DNA from 4 places in the Acidaminobacter sp. QWL-03 genome. Region 3 is predicted to be linked to each of the others. Evidence: riboswitches for the same ligand, from Rfam matches in the RefSeq annotation. Region 3 holds a riboswitch; each other region holds the start of a gene.
What was found. A riboswitch is a leader RNA that binds a small molecule or an ion and turns the genes downstream of it on or off. The one in region 3 is predicted to bind cobalamin.
Positions count from the first base shown of each region.

Region 1: linked by a shared signal. The riboswitch ahead of cobT (nicotinate-nucleotide--dimethylbenzimidazole phosphoribosyltransferase) and the one ahead of AC4PHM_RS13070 (ABC transporter substrate-binding protein) in region 3 are both predicted to bind cobalamin.
Region 2: linked by a shared signal. The riboswitch ahead of AC4PHM_RS15415 (energy-coupling factor ABC transporter permease) and the one ahead of AC4PHM_RS13070 (ABC transporter substrate-binding protein) in region 3 are both predicted to bind cobalamin.
Region 4: linked by a shared signal. The riboswitch ahead of AC4PHM_RS15515 (ECF transporter S component) and the one ahead of AC4PHM_RS13070 (ABC transporter substrate-binding protein) in region 3 are both predicted to bind cobalamin.

Region 1 is NZ_CM178752.1:1,170,905-1,176,309, forward strand. It holds gene bfr (bacterioferritin) at 1-60, shown strand, start outside; gene tnpA (IS200/IS605 family transposase) at 337-738, shown strand; gene AC4PHM_RS05325 (RNA-guided endonuclease TnpB family protein) at 754-1,971, shown strand; gene AC4PHM_RS05330 (hypothetical protein) at 2,058-2,471, opposite strand; cobalamin riboswitch at 2,563-2,746, shown strand; gene cobT (nicotinate-nucleotide--dimethylbenzimidazole phosphoribosyltransferase) at 2,856-3,983, shown strand; gene AC4PHM_RS05340 (SWIM zinc finger family protein) at 4,093-4,815, opposite strand; gene AC4PHM_RS05345 (DEAD/DEAH box helicase) at 4,812-5,405, opposite strand, start outside.
Region 2 is NZ_CM178752.1:3,337,200-3,342,604, reverse strand. It holds gene AC4PHM_RS15430 (ATP-binding cassette domain-containing protein) at 1-841, opposite strand, end outside; gene cbiQ (cobalt ECF transporter T component CbiQ) at 838-1,620, opposite strand; gene AC4PHM_RS15420 (energy-coupling factor ABC transporter substrate-binding protein) at 1,604-1,900, opposite strand; gene AC4PHM_RS15415 (energy-coupling factor ABC transporter permease) at 1,922-2,662, opposite strand; cobalamin riboswitch at 2,793-2,988, opposite strand; gene AC4PHM_RS15410 (ABC transporter ATP-binding protein) at 3,137-4,144, opposite strand; gene AC4PHM_RS15405 (ABC transporter permease) at 4,144-5,405, opposite strand, start outside.
Region 3 is NZ_CM178752.1:2,783,260-2,788,664, forward strand. It holds gene AC4PHM_RS13050 (ribonuclease H family protein) at 1-130, opposite strand, end outside; gene AC4PHM_RS13055 (Lrp/AsnC family transcriptional regulator) at 346-783, shown strand; gene AC4PHM_RS13060 (thioredoxin family protein) at 941-1,156, opposite strand; gene AC4PHM_RS13065 (thioredoxin family protein) at 1,245-1,490, opposite strand; cobalamin riboswitch at 1,976-2,107, shown strand; gene AC4PHM_RS13070 (ABC transporter substrate-binding protein) at 2,215-3,174, shown strand; gene AC4PHM_RS13075 (FecCD family ABC transporter permease) at 3,221-4,273, shown strand; gene AC4PHM_RS13080 (ABC transporter ATP-binding protein) at 4,279-5,055, shown strand; gene AC4PHM_RS13085 (M3 family oligoendopeptidase) at 5,115-5,405, opposite strand, start outside.
Region 4 is NZ_CM178752.1:3,355,835-3,361,239, forward strand. It holds gene AC4PHM_RS15500 (cobyric acid synthase) at 1-1,204, shown strand, start outside; gene AC4PHM_RS15505 (precorrin-8X methylmutase) at 1,271-1,888, shown strand; gene AC4PHM_RS15510 (hypothetical protein) at 2,153-2,893, opposite strand; gene AC4PHM_RS15515 (ECF transporter S component) at 2,877-3,395, opposite strand; cobalamin riboswitch at 3,539-3,725, opposite strand; gene gap (type I glyceraldehyde-3-phosphate dehydrogenase) at 3,988-5,067, shown strand; gene AC4PHM_RS15525 (foldase protein PrsA) at 5,268-5,405, shown strand, end outside.

The DNA.
Region 1 (5,405 bases), 1.6 Mb from region 3:
CTCCAGGACCAAATCTCCCACATGACCCTGCCAATCTTCCTCACCACTCAAGTGAACTGATTTATCACTACCCAACAATTTTAAACAAAAAGCCAGCCTCTGCCGATGGTCATCCATTTCCACAACACATCGCAAGGGGCTGGTTTTATTGTTTTGCACCCTCTATTCAATTGTGCCTCCTACTGGCCCTTTCGCTTGATTAAATAACCGCGCACACCCGTGACTTCAGTCGTGGGTTAGCGGCGCCTTATGTATAGTTATGAATTAAATTGTAATCCTTCAATTTACTTTGTTACAACATAACCGTATGTTATAATAGTACTGAGGTGTTGTGGAATGTCTAAAGTAAAAAAAGGTCGAGGTTATGTCTACTCTATTCAGTATCATATTGTCTGGTGCGTCAAGTATAGACGAAAAGTTCTGACTGGCGCGGTAGAGGAAAAACTCAAGGAAATCCTTTTTAAAATAGCGGATGAAAATGGATTTACAATTGAAGAATTTAACTGTGATCAAGATCACGTTCACTTGCTGATCGACTGTAAACCTCAGCACTACATTCCCAACTTCATTAAAGCGCTCAAAGGTGTCAGCGGCAGATTCATGTTTGAGAATTGTCCGTGGCTAAAAGATAGCTTTGAGGATGGGCACTTATGGAATCCAGGTTATTTTGTCGTTACGGGTTTCGAGAATATTGAAGCTCAAGTTGAAGCCTATATACAATCACAAAAAGAAAAATAGGGCGGTGCTGAGAGCATGCGGATTGAAAAGGGCTATAAGTACCGAATACAACCCAATAAAACTCAGCAGGTACAACTCGAGACTATGTTCTCAGCAAAGCGCTTTGTTTGGAATCATTTTCTGAAACTGAACATGGATCGGTATGAGAAGAAGGAACACCTCATCCCTTACAATAAGATGTCGAAGCTGCTCACTGAGCTCAAAGCAACTCATCCATGGCTCTATCAGTGCGAAAAATCTGTTTTACAGAACACTCTTAAAGACCTAGCGAGTGTTTATTCACGCTTTAATAAAGGTCCAAAGAAATACTCGAAGAAAACCCTGGAAAAAGCAGCGCGGACAGGTAAAACGCTTACCTTTTATGATCTGGAAGGACACCCGAAATTCAAATCCTACAGGGATTTAGTCCAGTCCTGCAAAATGAGCTGGACCGGAAACAATATCGAGGTCAAGGAAAAGGAAGTTCAGTATACCTCCTCCGGCAAGTATAGAAAGCAAAACTGCAAAATCAAACTTCCAAAAGTAAAAGATGTTAAAATTGCCTATTCAAGACCCTATCAGGGTAGACTGGTATCTGCATCGGTCACCAAAGAATCAGATGGAAAGTATTACGTCAGCCTGTGCTGTATTGAAATAGAGCATGAGCCAGCTGCTGCGACGGGTGCAAACGTTGGCATCGATATGGGCTTGAAAGCGTTCTATTACACCTCTGACAAGGAGGTCGCGGCAAATCCAAAATATTACCGAAAATATGAAAAACGCATGATCAAAGAACAGCGCAGGCTTAGCCGTCGTCAGGAGGGCGGAAAGAATCGAAACCGACAGCGCGTCAAAGTGAGCCGTTGGCATAAGCGGGTTAGAAACTGCCGAAAGGATTTCATTCACAGGCTGAGTACATCGCTGATCCATCGCTACGATCAGATCTTCATAGAAGACCTAAATGTGAAAGGTATGATGGGAAGCAGAAGACTGGCAAAGAGCATTGCTGACGCGGGCTTTTCAGAGTTCTTCAGACAACTGGAGTACAAGGGTAAATGGAATTATAAGCTGGTACACAAAGTAGACAGGTTCTATGCGTCTAGTCAATTCTGCTCTGAATGTGGTCATCAAAGTGAACAGACAAAGGATTTAAGTGTAAGGCTATATCAGTGCGAGATATGTGGACTAGAAATCGACAGGGATTTCAACGCAGCCGTCAACATTTTAAAAGAAGGATTAAGAATCGTAAGTTAACGTAACAAGAACCGCAGGAACTGTGGGGATCGCTTGGTATATTTCGCATCGGTGGATGTGAGGACCCAAGAATCCCGTGACTTCAGTCATGGGTGGTTCAACTCACTCCCAGGCTTAAACCTGAGCGCTGACCAATCCTCATCCAGTGCGATCTGTCTGACAGGTTCAAGGCCAAGGTCCTTAAAAGCGTCCCAAAAGTTATCCCGTCTGAGATCCGACTTGTATCTCTTGGACGATTTTTTAGGATACGCCACCCAGATCAAACCGGATGGGTCCATAGTGCTTTTGAGAATGGGTTTAATTTCCGCCAGCTGCGCTTGGTCCCTCGCAAAGCACAATACAAAGAGGCAGGTTTCACCAGGCGGATCAAAAAGTACTGTCAATTGCTCCTGCCACTGCGCTAATACACTGCTGAATGCTTCAGGGACATTGAAAGCAAATATTGAAGTCTGATCCTTAACGTTGAGTTTCTTTAAAAGCTCTGCCGATGGTTGATCCATAACAACGCTCCTCCCATAATTACTTTCACACATCCAAATTATACCTTTTTGCACTTGATATCTTCAAAAATTCTGTTAGAATCATATTAATTGAACATGAACGCTCTTAGGTGCCCCATGCTGGGGAGAATAGGGAAACCGGTGAAACTCCGGTACGGACCCACCACTGTAAAGGACGAGTCTTTCGCTGATCCACTGGCTTTCGCCGGGAAGGGGGCGAACTAAGACGCTTGAGTCCCTTGAGTCAGGAGACCTGCCTAAGAACAAAAGTCTTTCCTGGGTAACGGAGAGCAGCGGAGATGACGGCAAAGTCCCGACCACAATACTTTTTATTGTGGCGGGACTTTATTTTTTTACCAAAATTTGACTTGGAGGAGATTTAAAATGACAACCGAACTTAAAACAAACAAATTTCACGGCCTGGAAGCACTCAAAAGCGCAAGCCCCGAAGCACTCGAAGCGGCAATAAAAGAACTTGCCAGCGGGATTGAAGCGCTGGATCAGAATGCGGCCGCCGGCATGCAGCAGCGACTGGACTCCAAAATTAAGCCCCTGAGAAGTCTTGGCGTCTTAGAAGACATTGCCCAGCAAATCGCGGGGATTATGGGCACCCCTAACCCAAAAGTTAACAAAAAAGCCGTCCTCCTGATGGCAGGCGACCACGGCGTCGTTGTGGAAGGCGTAAGTGCCGCGCCACAGGAGATCACTGCCCAGATGTTTTACAGTTATCTGAGAGGAGAAGCCGGCATCAACGTCCTGGCAAGGCACGGAGGCGCGGAAGTCATCTGCACGGATATTGGCATAGTCTCCCCTTTGGATCCTCCAGTGCTCATGGCCAACCGCGTCAAAAACGGCACGGACAACATTGCCCATGGACCAGCCATGACGAGAGAAGACGCTATGCGTGCAATTCTTACCGGCGCGAGAATCGCCTCAGAAGCCATTGATTCAGGTGTGAACCTCCTCGCTACCGGCGAAGTCGGTATTGGAAACACGACGCCGAGCGCGGCGCTGATTTCTGTCTTCACCGGACACAGTGTCGAAGAAGTCACAGGCCGCGGCACCGGACTTAAGGATGACGCCCTCAAACATAAGGAAAACATCATTCGCCAAGCGATCGAAGTCAACCAACCTGACCCTGCTGATCCAATCGGTGTGCTGTCCAAAGTCGGTGGCCTTGAAATTGCGGCGCTCTCCGGCGCAATCCTGGAAGCCTCTTACCGGCATGTTCCTATCATCCTGGACGGTATCATCTCCACCGCCGCGGCCCTCGCAGCTGCTCAAATCGCGCCTCTTTCAGCAGCCTACATGATCTCCTCCCACAACTCTGAAGAAAAAGGCCACGAGATTGGCCTGAAACAGCTTGGCATTAACTTCCGTCTCGACTTCCATATGAGATTGGGTGAAGGCACAGGCGCCGCTCTTATGTTCCCTATGGTTGAGGCTGCGCTGAAGATCGCGGATGAAATGGCGACGTTTAACGCTGCTGGTGTTACGACGGGGGATTTTTAGGCAACTGGCACTCAGTCTAATTTAAACGAAAAAGTCCCTTTGCCGATGGTTGTGAGAACCGTGACCATCGGCAAAGGGACTTTGTTTTTGTATTTAATTAATTATTGCTTTACAACTCTAATCCAAAGTGGTCTTCCAACTCTTCCGCTTGGATTTCCCGCTCGCTCTTCTTCCCGGCATTCTTCAGCATGCTTTCCAGCTTGGCCTCCATGGACTTTTTCACCAGTTCCCGTCCGTCTAAATGCCTGAGTTCGAAGAACAACATGGGGTTCTGGTCCAGCCTGGCGCCGACGCCGTAAAGCACCGCGGCCACGTGCTTACACATGCTGGCCCAGTCCGGGCAGCTGCAGTCAAAATGAATCTCCTTGGGGGATGGAAACAACCCATACTTACGGTCCTGAAACAGAACCTCCAGCGCTTTTGGAAATTTGCCTTCGACCAGCTGTTCCAGGGAATCAATCTGATGATTGCACAGCGACGTGATCTGCGCCCATTTGTCGTCGCTTAAGGTGTCGATGCTTATTTCCACTTTGTAGGGCTTCGACCGGCTGCCCTGGACCAGTGCGTCGACGCGGCCTTTGGTGATTTTAAGGTCCAGGACGGTGTTGCTCTTCACGTAGCTCTTGCCCCGTCCAATCCTGTTGCTGTAATCCGCATAGCTCTCCAGGTTGGCATTCCAGGCTTTGCCCCACCACGTTCTGGCCAGGGTCCGTCCCTCGATGATCACCGGCTCAGCCTCAGGATTCTGCTTCATCAGCTTTTGGAGTCCCTTCTGAGCCTTGGCCTTTTTCTCAGCGACCGTTTCCGGCCTTCGATAATTATAGAAACTCATGAGACATCACTCTCCAGACTGAGCATGGCCACCAGTGTCTCATTGCTGTATTCCGTGATCCACTGCTCGCCGCTGGTCTCTTGTAAGAGTTCACCCGAGAGCTTTTGCTTTTCCTCTATGATGGCGTCAATTTTTTCTTCGACGGTGCCCTTGGTCACCATCTTGTGCACCATGACGTTCTTGTTCTGACCGATTCGGAAGGCGCGGTCTGTGGCTTGGTTTTCGACGGCGGGATTCCACCACCTATCAAAATGGATGACATGGTTCGCCGCTGTCAGGTTGAGTCCGACGCCGCCCGCCTTCAGGGACAGTACCATATAGGGCACATAATGCTCGCCGTTGAACTGCTCGACCATCTCGCTGCGACGCTTGACGGGAGTCCCGCCGTGCAGCACCAATCCCTCCTTGCCAAAGATTTCCTTGAGGAATGCAGACAAGGGCTCCGTCATTTCCCTGAACTGGGTAAAGATCAGCACCCTCTCGTGCTTGTCGTGAATGGTTTCGCAAAGCGCCCTTAAATGCTCGAACTTCCCGCTGTGCTCCTCCTTAAACGCATCCTGACCCAGATATTGGTCCGGATGATTGCAGAT
Region 2 (5,405 bases), 550 kb from region 3:
CGCGCCTCACCCACTTCAAAAAGCTTTTACGGGCTTGGCCGATGGTCGCCGCGCCCACCTCAAGTTCCAGCCCATCCTTGTCTCTTAAAATCTCCATGAGGTGGGCAATCCTGGGCAATCTCAAATCATGCATTCTGAGTTGATCCGGCGCTTTAAAAATCTCGCTGCTCGTCCCCCGCATCACGACCTTGCCTTGATCCATCACGAAGACCTTGTCACAGTACAGGGGCACCAGATCGATCTCGTGGGTGGACAAGATGACAGTCACGCGCTGTTGCTTCCTGAGGTGTAAAAGCAGCGACAAGATATCGCTGACCCCTTTTGGATCCAGCCCCGCCGTCGGCTCATCCAAAATGATGACCTCCGGCTCCATGGCCAGTACCCCCGCGATCGCCACCCGCTTTTTTTGTCCAAAGCTGAGGGCATGGGTTGGCGCGTCAGCATATTCCAAAACACCCACCTGCGCCATGACAGCTTCCACCCGCTGGGTCGCTTCCGCCTGAGATAAACCTAAATTCAACAGCCCAAATGCAATATCGCTTCGCACGTCCGTCGAAAACAACTGGTCGTCCGGATTTTGAAACACTATACCGACCCGCTTTCGGTGCGCCATCATAGCGCTGCCCCCATAGGAGATCGCCTGGCCTCTGTAAAGCACATCACCCGCACTCGGCCTCAGCACCCCGTTGAGGTTCAGGAATAAGGTCGATTTTCCGGAACCGTTCCCGCCCAAAATTGCGGTGGTTTGGCCTTCTTCAATCTCAAGATCCACCGCGTCCAGTGCTTTTTGCCGATGGTCATAGGCATAAGTCAGATTTCGAGTTTCCAATATGACGCTCAAACGAGCCCACTCCTTTCAAGCCATACCGTCGCACCTGCCAGCAAGGCCATTGCCGCGGCACCCCAAACAAGTGCGCCGCCCGACTCGTACTGCTTCTCAAGCTGCTGAAAGTCGCCGCTGTAACCACGGGACTCCAGCGCGTCATGAACCCTGTCGCATTTGATATAGACCCTCAAAAATAAGCTTGCGATCAGCTGTCCCGCTGAATGAACAGACCGTTCAAAGGTGACATAACCCAGTCGTGAAGTCTGGGCGGTTTTCATGGTTCTGAGCTCCGTCAAGAAGACGAAAATATAACGGTGCATCAACGACATCAGGGCGATCAGCAATGTCGGCATTTTAAATTCCTTCAGCGCCCAAAAAAGGTCGGACATGGGGGTTGTCAGCAGAATGAAGTACATGCCGCTGACGGCTGCGAGGCTGCGTAGGGTGGTATCGAAACCATCGGCAAAAGCTTCTGGGTCTATGCCAATAATCCTGCCGAACATAGACCCGCCAATGATTAGCGAAGTCCCTTCAGCATGAGCCTGCAGCATTAGCGGAAGGACAGCCATGGCAAGAAATCCGAGAGGCAGGGCCAGCAATTTGAGGTAGGCGCTGACACGCAGTTCCGTGCTGCGAAGCGTTAAGGTCCCTATGATAAAAATCATTATGAAACTAAACTCAGCATGATCCGCCAACAGCGGGGTCACGGTAGCGCAGAAGCCAAACAGCAGCTTTGACTTTGGATTCACCCTTGCAATTCGGGCTCTGAGCACTGCATCATCCCTGCTGAGCACGACTGTCAACCTCTTTCTTGCCGGCAGTCATCCTGCCCAGGATAAACCCTAATGCACCTGCTCCAATAGCGGCCTGCAGGCTGAACACCAAAGACTCCACTTCGCCGCTGGGAAGTTCAATCAGAGGCTCGAACCAAGGCACATATTCCGGATCAATGGCCATAACCGCCTCTTCAGCCATGCCATCAGCCCCCGAGAACTCGGCATTTTTTAAAACTATGACGGGTACAGCCGCGAGTAATAGGGTCAACGCAATAAAAATCAGATTTTTTTTCAACATGCTGCCGTGCTCCTTTCGCTTTTACGCTATGACTTTAAGCGCTTTGAGCGCTTCGCCGTTATATTTTTCAAGGACGCTGAAAACAACTACGGTTACCAGTCCTTCACTGATGGCCAGAGGAATCTGTGTCAATGCGAAAATGCCAAGAAATTTGAACAGGGACGTCATAACGTCGCCATCTGACGGATGTGCCAGGGCGAGCTGCGTTGCCGTAACTATGTAAGTCATCATGTTGCCCGAAAACACTGCCAGAAAAACGGCTGTGCTGCTTTTCACTTTTAAGCGCTTCATGAGCTGATACACTAAAAACGAAACCAGAGGCCCTGCAATGCCCATGGCGAAGGTATTGGCGCCCAGGGTCGTCAGCCCGCCGTGGGCCAGAAAAAAAGCCTGAAACAGCAGAACTATAACGCCAATAATGGCCATGGCTGAGGGTCCAAATAGAATTGCGCCAAGGCCAACGCCTGTCGGATGGGAGCAAGTTCCCGTCAAGGAAGGAATTTTCAGTGAGGACATCACAAAGGCAAAGGCGCCGCACATGGCAATCAGCACCAGAAATTTTTGCGAGACCTCAACTTGCCTTTTAATCGAAAAATATCCCGCCACCAGAAACGGCAGGCTGATAAATCCCCAGATCAGTGCCCACAGCGGGGGCAGAAAACCCTCCATAATGTGCATGGCTCCGGCTGGTGCAGCAGCCAAGAGGATCAGGGCGGCGGCTGACGACAATGCAATTGCTGTCTTGGCTATTTTTGTATACATTATGACACCTCCATGAATTTGGGCGCGAAGGCATAAAAAAAACTCCGGCGCATTAAAGCGTCAGAGTCATATTGCGATCATAGAGACATAGCATGCCTCATCATAACCTTTTCCGTCTCCACGCAGAAAAATGCTAACTACAATAAAGGCAGGTCTTCTGGCTCAGCTTCATCATACAATCTTGCGTCTTCCCAATGGACTAGCCATCAGTGACATTAAGCAAGTGTACTCCACCTTACAGCAACGGGGACTGCGCGGGATTTTCACCCGACTTCCCTTTTAATTGCCAGGATTTCTCCTGGCAAACCTTTACTGGATTCATTCAATTGAGTCAAGCATAAATCATCACTTTGGCCTTGTCAAGAAGTTGAAGGAAAACTTTCACTCTGCCAAGGCCAGTGCGCTCCATACCTATAGCACCTTGAACATTGACCCATAGTGGCTTGGAGGCAACCCTAATTTTCCATTTTTCCGTCACACCCACGCCAGCTTCACCACGTCATTCACCACGATTTGACTTTTTTGCGCTGTGACGATTTCAAAACCATCGGCAGAAGCCGCACTTAATAACTGGTAACGACATTCAAGGCCGTCCCGGCTCACCCGGCCCACTCTATAAGCCCCCTCGTCCTTCTCCCCTGCTCGAACCAGAACGACGGATTCCGGCCTGTAGCAGCGCCTCAGGATCTGGATGCCCTCAGAGCGCTCTTCCCGAAGTTCTATAATGGGCAACGCCCCATGTCCCCCCAGATTTGACAGAGCCTCCGGCAGCGGCAAGAGTCTGCCCAGCATCCGCCCTGCCAGAAGAGTCACTGGATGCCGGTATAAGTCTGCAGGTGTCCCGCATTGAAGCTGTCGTCCTTCACTCAGAAGCATGATGCGGTCCGAGAAAGCCATTGCTTCGCCGGGATCGTGGGTCACCAGAATGATGGTAACCTCATAACTGTCGCGAATACTGCGGATCATCTGCCCCATGCTGGTGCGCAGCGCCAGGTCCAGACTTGAGAAGGGCTCGTCCAGAAGCAGCACAGAAGGCTTGACCGCGAGGCCCCGGCCTATGGCGACCCGTTGTCTCTGACCACCGGATAATTCTCTTGGATACCTGTTTTCAAGGCCTTCCAGCTCCAGCAGTCGAATCAGTCGCTGCAGCTCCGCCGTGATTTCTTTTCGGGGAATCCCGCGAATGTCCGCGCCATAGCACAAATTGTCCAGAACGGTCATATGGGTGAACAGGGATGGCTCCTGAGAAATGTAGACTATGCCCCGCTGCTCAGGAGGGAGCCCGGCCATGTCCCTGCCATTCAGCTCAAGACCTCCGCCATCAGGCCGTACCAAACCGGAAATCAGCTTAAGCAGCGTCGACTTGCCTGAGCCGGAAGGCCCCAATACCGCTACCAGTTCCGGACGGGAACACTCAAAGGTAATGTCCTCCAGGACTTTTCTATGCTCATAGGTTTTTGAAAGCGCCATCAGTCGCAGCATTATAGGGTTTCCTTTCTGTAGTCAGAGCGGTTGATCCAGGATTTTGAAACGGCATGAGCCATCAGAAAAAGGCTGCCATTGATTAAAATAAAAATTATGGTATACAGGCTGCCCCTGAACAGATCTCCGTATTCCAGCGCGGGGATCAGCAGCGCTCCCAGAGTGGTGATTCGACCGCCGCTGGTCATTTGCGTAGAGAAGGTTTCTGTCAGTGACATCAAAAAAGCCAGGGAAAAGCTGAGGATGAGCGGCGGCAGCGTCGAGGGCAGCAGCACTCTGATAAGATAATCCAGAGGCCGTCCGCCCAGGGTTCTTGCCGCCTCTTCTTGGGCATGACCCGACTGGCTTTGATACTGGAACTGAAGCCCCACAGCGTAAGGAACGACTATGGCAATATGACAGATTACCACGGAAAGCCAGGAGCCGTAATAGCCCAGCCGGATGCTGGCCATCTGTGCCCCCGTGATCAATACTACACCGGGAAACAGCAGCGGCAAAGCCAGGATCACCATGGCTGCGGATCGCCCCTTCACAGCCTTCTTTTTCGAGAGGGCCCTCCCGGCGCAAAAACCAGCAAAGCTCGCCAGCACCCCGGTGAGCCCTGAGATCATCAGGCTCTGTTTTAAAGCCTTCTGCAGCATGGGGTCAGACACGACGCTCAAGGCGCGCCTCACAGCACCAGAAAAATCAGGCATGAGCTGAGGGAATCTCAGAGAGGGTGACAGACCATAGAGGAGAAACCAGACCATAGGTAACAAAATCATTAAGGCATAGAGCCAGGCTATCATCAGCCTTGAACGTTCCCCGGACCGCGGGGTCACACCAAGCTTTCGACTCAGCGGCGCCAGCCAGTGCTTATAGCCCAGCCCTCGTTTAAAGGCTTGATGCAGCAGCGCGACAAAAAACAACGTCAAAACCAGGCACAATACTGCCAGTGTGATCACCAGCGCCATCCGCTCCGGCAGTCTGTGAAGGTCTGGGTGAAGAAGCAACGCATAGTATCTGGCAGGCAGCAGCTCGGGCTTCAATGCTCCAAGCCACACCGGCACCTCAAAGCTGCCAAAAATGAAGGCAAACATGACGCCACCTGCCAGCGCAAGGAGTCCGGCCGACGAAGGCAGATACAGGCTGTGCCACAGGGTCAGGCCGCCGGCGCCAAGGGTTCTGGCTTCGAGCTCAAAGGTATTGCGGATTTTGTCATAGTACGGTTTCAGGATCAGCGCCGCGAAAGCGCTGCCTTTCCATACATACGGAAACCAAA
Region 3 (5,405 bases):
TGTCAATCTCTCCGCCGTAGAGGGTTTTGACGTTGTCGTTGTATTCGAGGAGCGCTCCCCAACCGCCAAAGTTTTGATCCGATTGATTGCCGGCGCAGCCGCCGTCTGTATGTATGGTCACGAGTTTCACGCACGGAAGCCTCCTGTCTTTCAAGTGATTTTTAAATCTCATTGCATGATTTTCAGTTAAATTTAAGGGTTTATTGACTATTATTGCACAAAAGCAAAAAAAAGGCTATAATCGTTTCAATGAGACCACAGCCAATGTGGCGCGAGTAGCCAAATGACGCGAGTAGCCGTCAGGCGCAATAGCCGCAAGGCGCGATCGGGGGAGGAAAGTAAATCATGGACGCAACAGATAAGGAAATCCTAAGAATCCTTCAGGACGACGCCAAGCTGTCCATTTCTGAATTGGGACGAACCATTGGTCTGTCAACCACGGCGACCAAGGAGCGCGTGAAAAAGCTTGAGCAGGAAGGTGTCATCAAAGGGTATACAGCTGTCTTGAATGCCTATGAGGTTGATGCCGGCTTACTGTCCTTTATAAGTATTCCACTTGGGGATGTCAGCATAGCGGAGATGGGCGAGAAGCTGGTCGCTATGCCGGAAGTCCTGGAATGCCACAAAGTCACTGGAAATACCACCTTTTTAATCAAAGTCAGAACCTCTACGACCACGGAGCTCGAGAACGTCATTGAGAGAATCAACGACTTTGCCCGAAATACCTACACTTACGTCGCACTCTCTACTTTAAAAGAGACTTCCAAACTCAAGATTGACTAAACCTCTGCGCGAGGCCGTCACCTTGGTTAATGGAAGCTCATTGAATCACAAATAATCGTACTTCAGTACAACAATCCACTAAAAAGGCTGCTCCGGCGGCATGGTGAGCATACCGTGTCCCGAAGCAGCCTTTATGCTTAAAGCCTTAGGTGGATCCCTACTCGTAGAGGGCAGTTTTGATCCCGTGCTCCGCGAGGGCGCTGCTTAAAATGGTCATGGCTTCCCGTACATTAGGCGTTCTGCCCTGATGCAGGAGTTTGCCCTCAAGTGCCATTGCCGGCATCATTTCAACTCCGGCTGCCTTGATGAGCCGGATATCAGCTATGATTTCAACCTCCAGTGAAACTTTCAATTGTCGTATGGCCTCATCCACGATGGGCGCAATTTTCGAGTACCCTCAGCACACTTGATCATAAATAATCAATTTCATGGGCGTGACTCCTTTCAAAGTTCCCGGGGGTCTATTTCTTTTCCTGAAGTAAAAGGGCTTCGAGGCTGCTGCGCCCCGGAACCGCGTTCGCGGCGTAAACCACTTTGCCATCAATGCTCATGGCCGGTGTGGTCATGACACCCGCCTTGTAGATCTCCATTAGGGATTCTACTTTTTCAACCTCGGCTTGAAGGTCGTATTCAGCCAAAATCTCAAGGACCAGTGCGTACATTTTTTCACATTTATCACAGCCGTGGCCGTAAATTTTTATGTTCACAAGTTATCCCTCCCGGATGACGCGCTTTCATGTTGTCTACATTGTACACCCGAAGGACTTTTAGAGCAAGACTGGGGGCGGATGCGCGGTGGGATGCAGCGGACTGGCGGTAAAATTATGGGGTTTTCCACAGGAAAAGCCCTAAGTCTGTGAATCCCTTGTGTAAAATCTGTGTAAAACGGTGGATAACCTGTGGACTATGTGTATAACCGAATCTGTGTTCGCATCGAAATTTGTCGAATAAACACCCTTAATACGACTTATCCACAGAAACTGTGGATGAACTGTGTAAAAGTTCAGTTTTCTTGGGGATGGGATGTGTAAAAGCCCGCTGAAGGTGGGGAAAACAAAAACCACTCATCCAGAGGGTAAACTGTGGATTTAATGGTGAATCTGAAGGCGATCCATTTAAGCCGATAGTCTTTAGAACGGAACTTATGCAAGCGGGGTTGCATTTTTTTCTGTGATCAGGTATGATAGGTCTGAAATTAACATAAATCCTTGGTGTCTACGGACTTAATTGGGAAGCCGGTTTGAAGCCGGCACAGTCCCGCTACTGTGAGCGCAGCAATTGGAAACGCGCGAGTCAGGAACCAGCCGAAGGATTTCTGGTACATCAACTCACGAGGATGAGGTTGACCGGCTACATAGGCGAACCCTATATATAATAGGGTTTCCAGCTTATCCGTATCGGTCCTCACCTAAAAAAGGGAGGATTTTTTTAATGTTCAAAAAGAAGTTTTGGTCACTGCTCTTAATGCTCACGTTGGTTTTAACACTGGCGGCATGCCAGTCCCCTGCCCCGGAGACGCCTGCCGAAGCACCTGCTGAAACGCCTGCAGAGGCACCTGCAGAAGCAGCCGTAACCGTGTATCCGCTCACAGTGACGGATGCCTCGGGTAAAACAGTTGTCATTGAACAGGAGCCTATGAAGGTCGTTTCTTTGTCACCGGCTGCGACTGAGATTGTCTATGCCATAGGCGCAGGCGAAAAATTGGTAGGCCGAACCGATTACTGCAAATATCCTGCTGAGGTGGCGGATGTCCTCTCCGTCGGCACAATCACGGAGCCCAACATTGAAACCATAGCCTCTGTCGAGCCGGACCTGATTCTCGTGTCCAACATGTTTAACGATGATGTCCGCATCAAGCTTGAATCACTGGGCTACAAGGTACTCGACCTTTCTTCCCATGACACTTTTGAAGGCGTCTACAACGCCATTTCACAGACCGGCAGTGTCCTCAACAAACAAGACCAGGCAACTATCATTGTCGAAGACATGAAGACAACTGTTGCTCAGGTCGAAGAAAAAGTAGCCGGTGTCGAACCAAAGACCGTTTATTATGTTGTAGGGTATGGCGAGAGCGGCGATTACACTGCCGGCGCAGGTACGTTTATTGACCAGATGCTGACCATGGCAGGCGGCGCTAATGTCGCCAATGACACGGAGGGCTGGAAATACAGCATTGAGAAGCTCGTGGAGAAAGATCCGGAGTTCGTGATCTGCTCACTGTACAATGACGATAAAGCAGGCATTGAAGCCACGAATGGCTACAAAGAGCTGACGGCGGTCAAAGAAGGCCGTCTTGTGGAAGTCGACAACAACCTCATTGATCTTCAGGGACCCAGACTTGCACAGGGACTGCTTGAACTCGCGAAAATAATGCATCCGGAGTTGTTCTAATTCAAAACGGATGTTTCCCGTTACTAAAAAAGGATGTGTGGCACGCATGAAAAAGCGAAATAAAAAGCTGATTCAAGGCCTTGTGGCGCTTGCTGCAGGACTCGTGCTCGCCGTTGTCGCCGCAAGCGCAATTGGCTCTGCAGATATTTCATTCATGGACAGCGCCAGGATTCTGTTATCCAGAATTCCGTTGTTTGACACCATGATTCAACTGGATGAAATAAAACCCACACACGAGGCGATTCTATTGAAGATCCGCCTGCCACGCATCTTTCTTGCCGCTTTGGTTGGCAGCGCCCTGTCTGTATCCGGGGTAGCCTATCAGGGCATCTTCAAAAATCCAATGGCAGATCCTTTCGTCCTTGGGATCTCCTCTGGCGCGGCTTTAGGCGCCACCTTAGTCATTGTGACAGGCTTCAATGCAGGTATCGCCGGACTCAGCTCTGTTTCGGTGGGCGCATTCACCGGTGCGATTATGGCAGCTTACATTGTTTACAACGTCGGCAGAGTCGGCAACAGGACGCCGGTGGTGACGCTGCTGCTTGCGGGGATCGCGGTCAACTATCTGCTGTCCTCCATGATTTCCCTGATTATGTCGCTCAACCGCGATGAAATGGAGCACATCATTTTCTGGACTATGGGAAGCTTTGCGACGGCAAACTGGATGCAGATTCTGGTGGCTGCGGTGCCAATCACCATCGGCACAGGGTACTTGCTGATGTATGCCAGGGATCTCAATGCCCTTGCCATAGGCGAGGAGAGCGCAAAGGGTGTCGGTGTGGACACTGAAAAGGTGAAGAAGAGTATTCTGGTGGTGGCCTCCATTGTCACAGCGGCGGCGGTTTCGGTCAGCGGCATCATAGGCTTTGTGGGGCTCGTCATCCCCCATGTGGTTCGGATTATTTCGGGCCCGGATCACAGGACTCTGCTGCCGTTTTCGATCTTAGGGGGCGCGACGTTCCTGGTGATTTCAGACACACTGGCCAGAACCCTGATCATGCCCGGAGAGCTGCCTATTGGCATCATAACGTCAGTTTTTGGCGCGCCGTATTTCCTGTATCTGTTGTACCGCAATAAAACGCGGTCGAGTGTGAGGTGAGTGTAATGGAATTTCCAATTCTCGTCGAAGGTCTACACTTCGCGTATTCCAAAACGCCGGTGTTGAATGGCGTGGACATGCGCATCCGTAAAGGCTCGTTCACGACTATAGTCGGACCAAACGGTTCCGGGAAGTCCACGTTTGTCAAGAACCTGACCAGGATGGTGCATTCGGGCAAAGGGATCGTCACGGTGAACGGCCGGGACCTCGCGTCTTACTCCCACAAGGAGCTCAGCAAGGTCATAGCTTCAGTGCCCCAGGTCACCGCGACTGAGTTCGACTTTTCCTCTCACGAGATGGTCATGATGGGTCGTTATCCGCATCTGAGACGATTTCAGCCGGAGTCGGACCTGGACCACAAAATTGTCGAGGACGCCATGAGGGCAACAGGTGTCTGGGAAATGCGGGATTTTCCCATCAACAGCCTCAGCGGCGGCGAACAGCAGCGCGTGATCATTGCCCGGGCCATTGCCCAAGAGCCTGAGATTCTGGTGCTGGACGAGCCCATTGCCCATCTTGATCTGCATCATCAGATCGAACTGATGCGTCTCACGCGAAAGCTAACCAAGGAGCGCGGCATCACTGTGGTGGCGATTCTCCATGACCTCAATTTTGCCATTGAGTTCAGCGACTATGTCTTCATGATGAAGGATGGCCGCGTTTACAAAGAGGGGCCGCCTGCCAATGTTATAAAAGAGGAATACATCAAGGATGTCTACGCGGTGGATGTGACACTGATTGTCAATCCGGTGACGGGCAATCCTCATGTGATTCCGAGGTGAAGTGATAAAAAAGAGAGTCTGCCGATGGTTGATAATACAAAACCATCGGCAGACTATTTTTATGCCTTATTTTTCGCCAGAGTCTTGAACCTGCGGATATCCCCCAAAATAACCTCCAGGGACTTCAGCCAGAAATCTTTTGTGGTGACGTCAATGCCCACAGAGGCACAGACCGATTCTACAGAAGCCTTTCCGGATTCGGACAGGAGCTGGTCGTACCGAGGCAGGAAGGACGTCCCTTCTTCTCTGTAGAGTTGATACAGGCCCTTGGCGAACAACAGCCCAAAGGCATAAGGGAAGTTGTAGAAATTGACTGAAGCGCTGTAATAATGACCTTTGACCAGCCACAT
Region 4 (5,405 bases), 570 kb from region 3:
CCTCGGGAATATGAGCGCCTCAGCATATTTTTCCATGAAAAGGACACTGGTGCCTGAGATCATGAATGCCTTCGAAAGTCTTGCAGCGGAATATGATGTCATAGTCATTGAAGGGGCGGGAAGCCCTGCGGAAATCAATATGAAATCCCAGGACATTGTCAATATGGGGATGGCGAAGATGGCCGGGGCGCCAGTGCTGATCGTGGGCGACATTGACCGGGGCGGTGTGTTCGCTTCCCTGGCAGGGACCATGCAGCTTCTGGAGGAAGAGGAGCGGTCCATGGTGAAGGGGACCATCATAAACAAATTCAGAGGGGACCGGACTATCCTTGAACCGGGATTGAAAATGCTTGAGGGCATTACGGGTGTGCCGGTGGCTGGCGTCATACCGTTCAAGTTTTTTGAACTGGACGATGAGGACAGCCTGACGACGCGATTTGAGACCCGCGGAAGCCAGGCGGACCAAGTGGACATTGCGGTGATCCGGCTCCCGAGAATTTCAAACTTTACGGATTTCAACCCCTTTGAGAGATTTGATCAAGTCACGCTGCGGTATGTTGGAAGTATTTCCGAGCTGGGGCAGCCGGATCTGATCCTGATTCCGGGTTCAAAGAATACCATGGCGGATCTTGTGTGGCTGCGGCGCTCCGGCTTCGAGTCAGCGATTCTGGCTCATGCGGCTTCCGGCGCGCCGGTGATGGGCATCTGCGGGGGCTATCAGATGCTGGGCCTGACCCTGTCGGATCCGTATGCCGTGGAGCACGGGGGTGAAATGGCGGGTCTGGGTCTCCTCGAAGCAGAGACCGTTTTTGAGGCTCAGAAAGTTCAAAAGCAAGTAAAAGGAAGGATTTCTGAGGTGGGAGGCATATTTTCTGGGATCTCGGGGATGGATTACGAAGGCTACGAGATTCATATGGGTGTGACGACAGGTAGCCTTCCGGTTGTCCATGATCAAAATATCTATGGCAGTTATGTCCATGGCCTGTTTGACGCTGCGCCAATAACCCATGAGATGGTCCGCGCGCTCCTTCTGAACAAAGGCATTGAGCCTGCGTTTGATGCCCTTGGCTTTGAGCGTGGGGGACTTTCGGAGATCAATGCGTTTAAAGACAGACAATACAACTTGTTGGCCGAACATTTGAGAGCGTCCCTCGACATGGATTTCATTTATAAGGTCCTGGATGAAGGTTTGGGGCAGGACTGAAAACAGGACGCATAAAAACGTGGTTAGCCGATTGTCGCGGTACGCACCGGATTGGAGTGGTGGCACATGAAGATAGAAATTGTAAAACCTGCGGAAATAGAAACCCGGAGTTTTGAAATCATTGGGGAGATTCTGGGTGAAAGAGTTCTCGATCCCGAAAATGAAGCAGTCATAAAAAGATGTATTCATACCTCCGCAGACTTTGATTATGCGGATAACCTGCATTTTTCAAGTGGGGCAACCAGGCGGCTGGCGGAAGCGATGCTACAGGGCGCGGACATTGTGACAGACACTATGATGGCACAGGCTGGAATTAACAAGAGCAAGCTTGGGCAGTATGGTGGTCAGGTCCATTGTTTTATGGCTGACGAGGACGTAGCTAGGGATGCGGCTGACCGAGGTGTCACCAGAGCGGCTGTGTGCATGGAAAAAGCTTGCGACCTAAAAAAACCGGTAATTATTGCTGTCGGCAATGCGCCAACGGCTCTGATCCGTCTGAAAGAACTTATTGAAGAAGGCAGGATTATGCCGGTGGGCATAATTGCTGCCCCTGTCGGGTTCGTCAATGTCGTTGAATCCAAGGATCAAATCATGGCACTGGAAATTCCACATATTGTGGCCAGAGGGCGAAAAGGCGGCAGCAATATAGCGGCTGCGATTTGCAATGCTTTGCTTTATCGTTGAAATCTTGCTTTTGTGTTGGAGTTTCAAAAAAAGGATTTGAAAAAGCCGTCAGAGAACTCGTTAGTTTGAGCGATCTGGCGGCTTTTGGTTTTGAAACGAATATTGTCCCGCTTTTATCTGGCAGAGGTTCAGGTGACGTCCGCAGGGTAGTGCATAGAATGGCGGTGACGACTTAGCGGGTTTCGTCGGCTAAGCAGGGACCCAGGGAACCAATGAAACCAGAGGAATTAGTGAAACAATTGGAACAATTTTAAATAATGATTCCTAAACCGCAACAGAGCCAATAGCAAAACACGGTACATTAAACCGAGTCAAATCCAGCGTGGCCTGATCTGAGGTAAACAAAAGCGTCGTGCAGGTGCCGGCAGACTTGTGGAGATCTACCAGTGCTTCGGCGCCGTGGTTAAGCGCCAGCGTGCCGCCTGCCGCCGTCGCCAAATCACAGCCTTCTGCGAAAATACCCCTTGAGCCTACAGGCCAGATTTCGATGACTTCCGGAGAATCCAGCAGCTGACTCAGTGTAGAGAAATCCGCGATCTGACTTTCGTCATCTGCCAACTCCTGACCGACTTTGGGGATCCCGGCGATAAAGACATGGCATCCTGGCCTGGACTTTCGCTGCTCAAGGGTTCTGTTTTGAAGCATCCCAATTGCCGTCATGCCCAGGGCGGTTTGCTCGGTGGGGACATTTTTTTCTGTACTGATGGTCAGCGGAAGATCCGGGTAACCCGCTTCTGCCATGGACTCGCGAATGCCTTCCAATAGGGCTTCTCCGGTAGGGTCTGGCTCGCAGCAGATGGCAGCAGTCAGGGCTGCGGGAATGGCCCCGGAGGATAGCACTTCCATCAGGACAACTCGGGTTGTCAGCCGCGCCACGACCTGTGGCGCGGCTTTAACCTTATCAAGGGGCTTTAATCCAATACCGCCGCAGGAATCACAGGCGATTGCCAAAAACATGTCCCGGCTGATTGGATGCAGATCCAAATCCCTATATTTTTTGGTCACTGACAATCGCCCCAGCCTTTTTAAGCGCGTTTGATTTTTCCAAGGCAAGATGGACCATGAAGGCCACAATGACATTGATCAGGCTGCCAACAGTCAGTGGCAGCACCATGGCAGCGAAAAAGCCCATGCCAAAGCCAGGGAGCAGCATCAGCATGGCAGGCGAGGCAACGCCGTTGAGAAGTGTGGCAATCACAACCGCGAGATAACGGCTGACTTTTCTGAACAGGAGCCCGTAAACCCAGCAAATGACGGCCATTTGAACGCCAATCAGGAGGTGGATAGGCAGCGTCAGTGGAAAACCTGCGCTGGCCGCAGTCATAAGATGGCCCAAAAGTCCAATAACTGCACCGGGAATAGGACCAAGAAGTGAGGCTGCCAGAAAGGCCGGCATGGAATCAAAGGCCACGGTGCCGGTAGGGCTTGGCAGTTTGATGACTGAGCCAATAAAGCATAGGGCAATGAATAGGGAGAGCAGGACGATTCTTTTGAGATTGTTTTGCATACGATTTACACCTCATTCAAATTTTGTTTTGCAAGGCTACAGATGGCATTTGAGGGCAGAGAAAACAAAAACAAAAAAGCCCGCGGCTATTAAACCGCGGACTTTACCATCATCCAATCCCTACTGTTCTCTATGAACACAAAGAACATACAGTATTTCAGGCAGGTCTCCTGGCTAAGGGTCATTGTGCTGCCTCGCCTTCCCAAACCGCAAAACAGCGGAGGTGGCATGCTGAGGGCACTCGCCATTTACAGTGACGGGATCGCTCAGGACTCTCACCTGATTCCCTATTCTCCCAAGTAGTTGGGCACCTGAATACGTTGATTCACTTGTCTGAAACCTTTGCTAAAAGTAGTGTAGCGAAAAGTTCACCGGGCGTCAAGTCAAATATATTTTGTTTTTTTAAAATCAAAAATTCTTTTGCCGATTGTCACAAGTTCCAACGTCAGACATTTCAATGGATACAGCTTAGATTTACATTTTGGTGGACGTATAAAGTCCCGCTGGACAAAAATCGAAACACCTGCTAAATTGGAATTATAGAAGTGATCATAAAATCAATTGCATAGAGTATGCAGAAGGAGTGTTTAGTATGATTAAAATTGGAATCAACGGATTCGGACGAATTGGAAGACTTGTTCTGAGAGCGTCTATAGCATATGATAACGTCGAAGTGGTGGGGATCAACGATCCCTTTGTGGACGCCGAGTACATGGCTTATATGCTGAAGTATGATTCGGTCCATGGAAAGTTTGACGGCGAGGTGACTGCCGAAGCGGGCAAACTTTTTGTCAACGGCAAAGAAATCAAGATCTTCGAAGCCAAAGATCCTAAGGACATTCCGTGGAAATCCTGCGGTGCGGCATACATTGTTGAGTCCACCGGTGTTTTCACGACTCAGGAAGCCGCGAAGGCTCATTTGGAAGCTGGCGCCAAGAAGGTCATCATCAGCGCGCCATCCAAAGATGCGCCCATGTTTGTTATGGGTGTAAACTCTGATCACTACAGGCCGGAAATGGACATTGTGTCCAATGCTTCCTGCACCACAAACTGCCTCGCACCCCTCGCCAAAGTCATACATGAGCATTTTGGCATTGTGGAAGGCTTGATGACGACGGTGCACGCGACAACGGCAACCCAAAAGACGGTCGATGGTCCATCCAAAAAAGACTGGAGAGGCGGCAGAGCTGCCGCGTCGAATATCATCCCATCCTCAACAGGCGCTGCCAAAGCGGTTGGGGAAGTCATTCCCGAACTGAAAGGCAAATTGACAGGCATGTCCTTCAGGGTGCCTACGGTCAACGTTTCTGTGGTAGACCTGACCTGCCGACTTGAGAAGCCGGCGACTTATGAGGAAATCAAACGAGTCGTTAAAAGCGCGTCAGAAAACGAACTGAAGGGGATCCTCGGTTACACGGAAGACGCTGTTGTCTCAACGGATTTTCTCGGTGAATCCCGTGTATCTGTCTTTGATGCCAACGCAGGTATCAGCCTGAACGAGCACTTTGTCAAATTGGTTTCCTGGTATGACAATGAATGGGGTTACTCCAATAAAATTGTCGATTTGATCTGCCATATGAATGCCGTTGACCATACGGTTCTTGAAATTACAAAAGAGAACAGAAAATTGAAGGATGCAGTTGCTGCGAGCACGAATTCAAGAGCGTCATAATCGAATGGTAGAAAAAAGAAGAAACTCGGTGTCTGACACCGAGTTTCTTCTTTTTCAAGTCATAGATGCTTTGTCGCTAAAATGTCTTTTTATTTTTCTTTTCAGGTTCAATTAAGGATGGTATTCTAAAATGTAGAGAAAAGGTCTGCTGAGCGCTATAAACCATCGGCAGTAGAAAAATTGAAAGGGGCTAGTTTAGAGTGAAGAGCAATTTCAGAGTTATCATGGTCGTCGTAGTGATTATTACGATGCTCGCGGGCAGCGTTTACATTGGAGCGGGTGCTTTCAGAACGGCAGGCAGCGGGAACACAGTGGCGACAGTGGGTTCGGAGAAGATC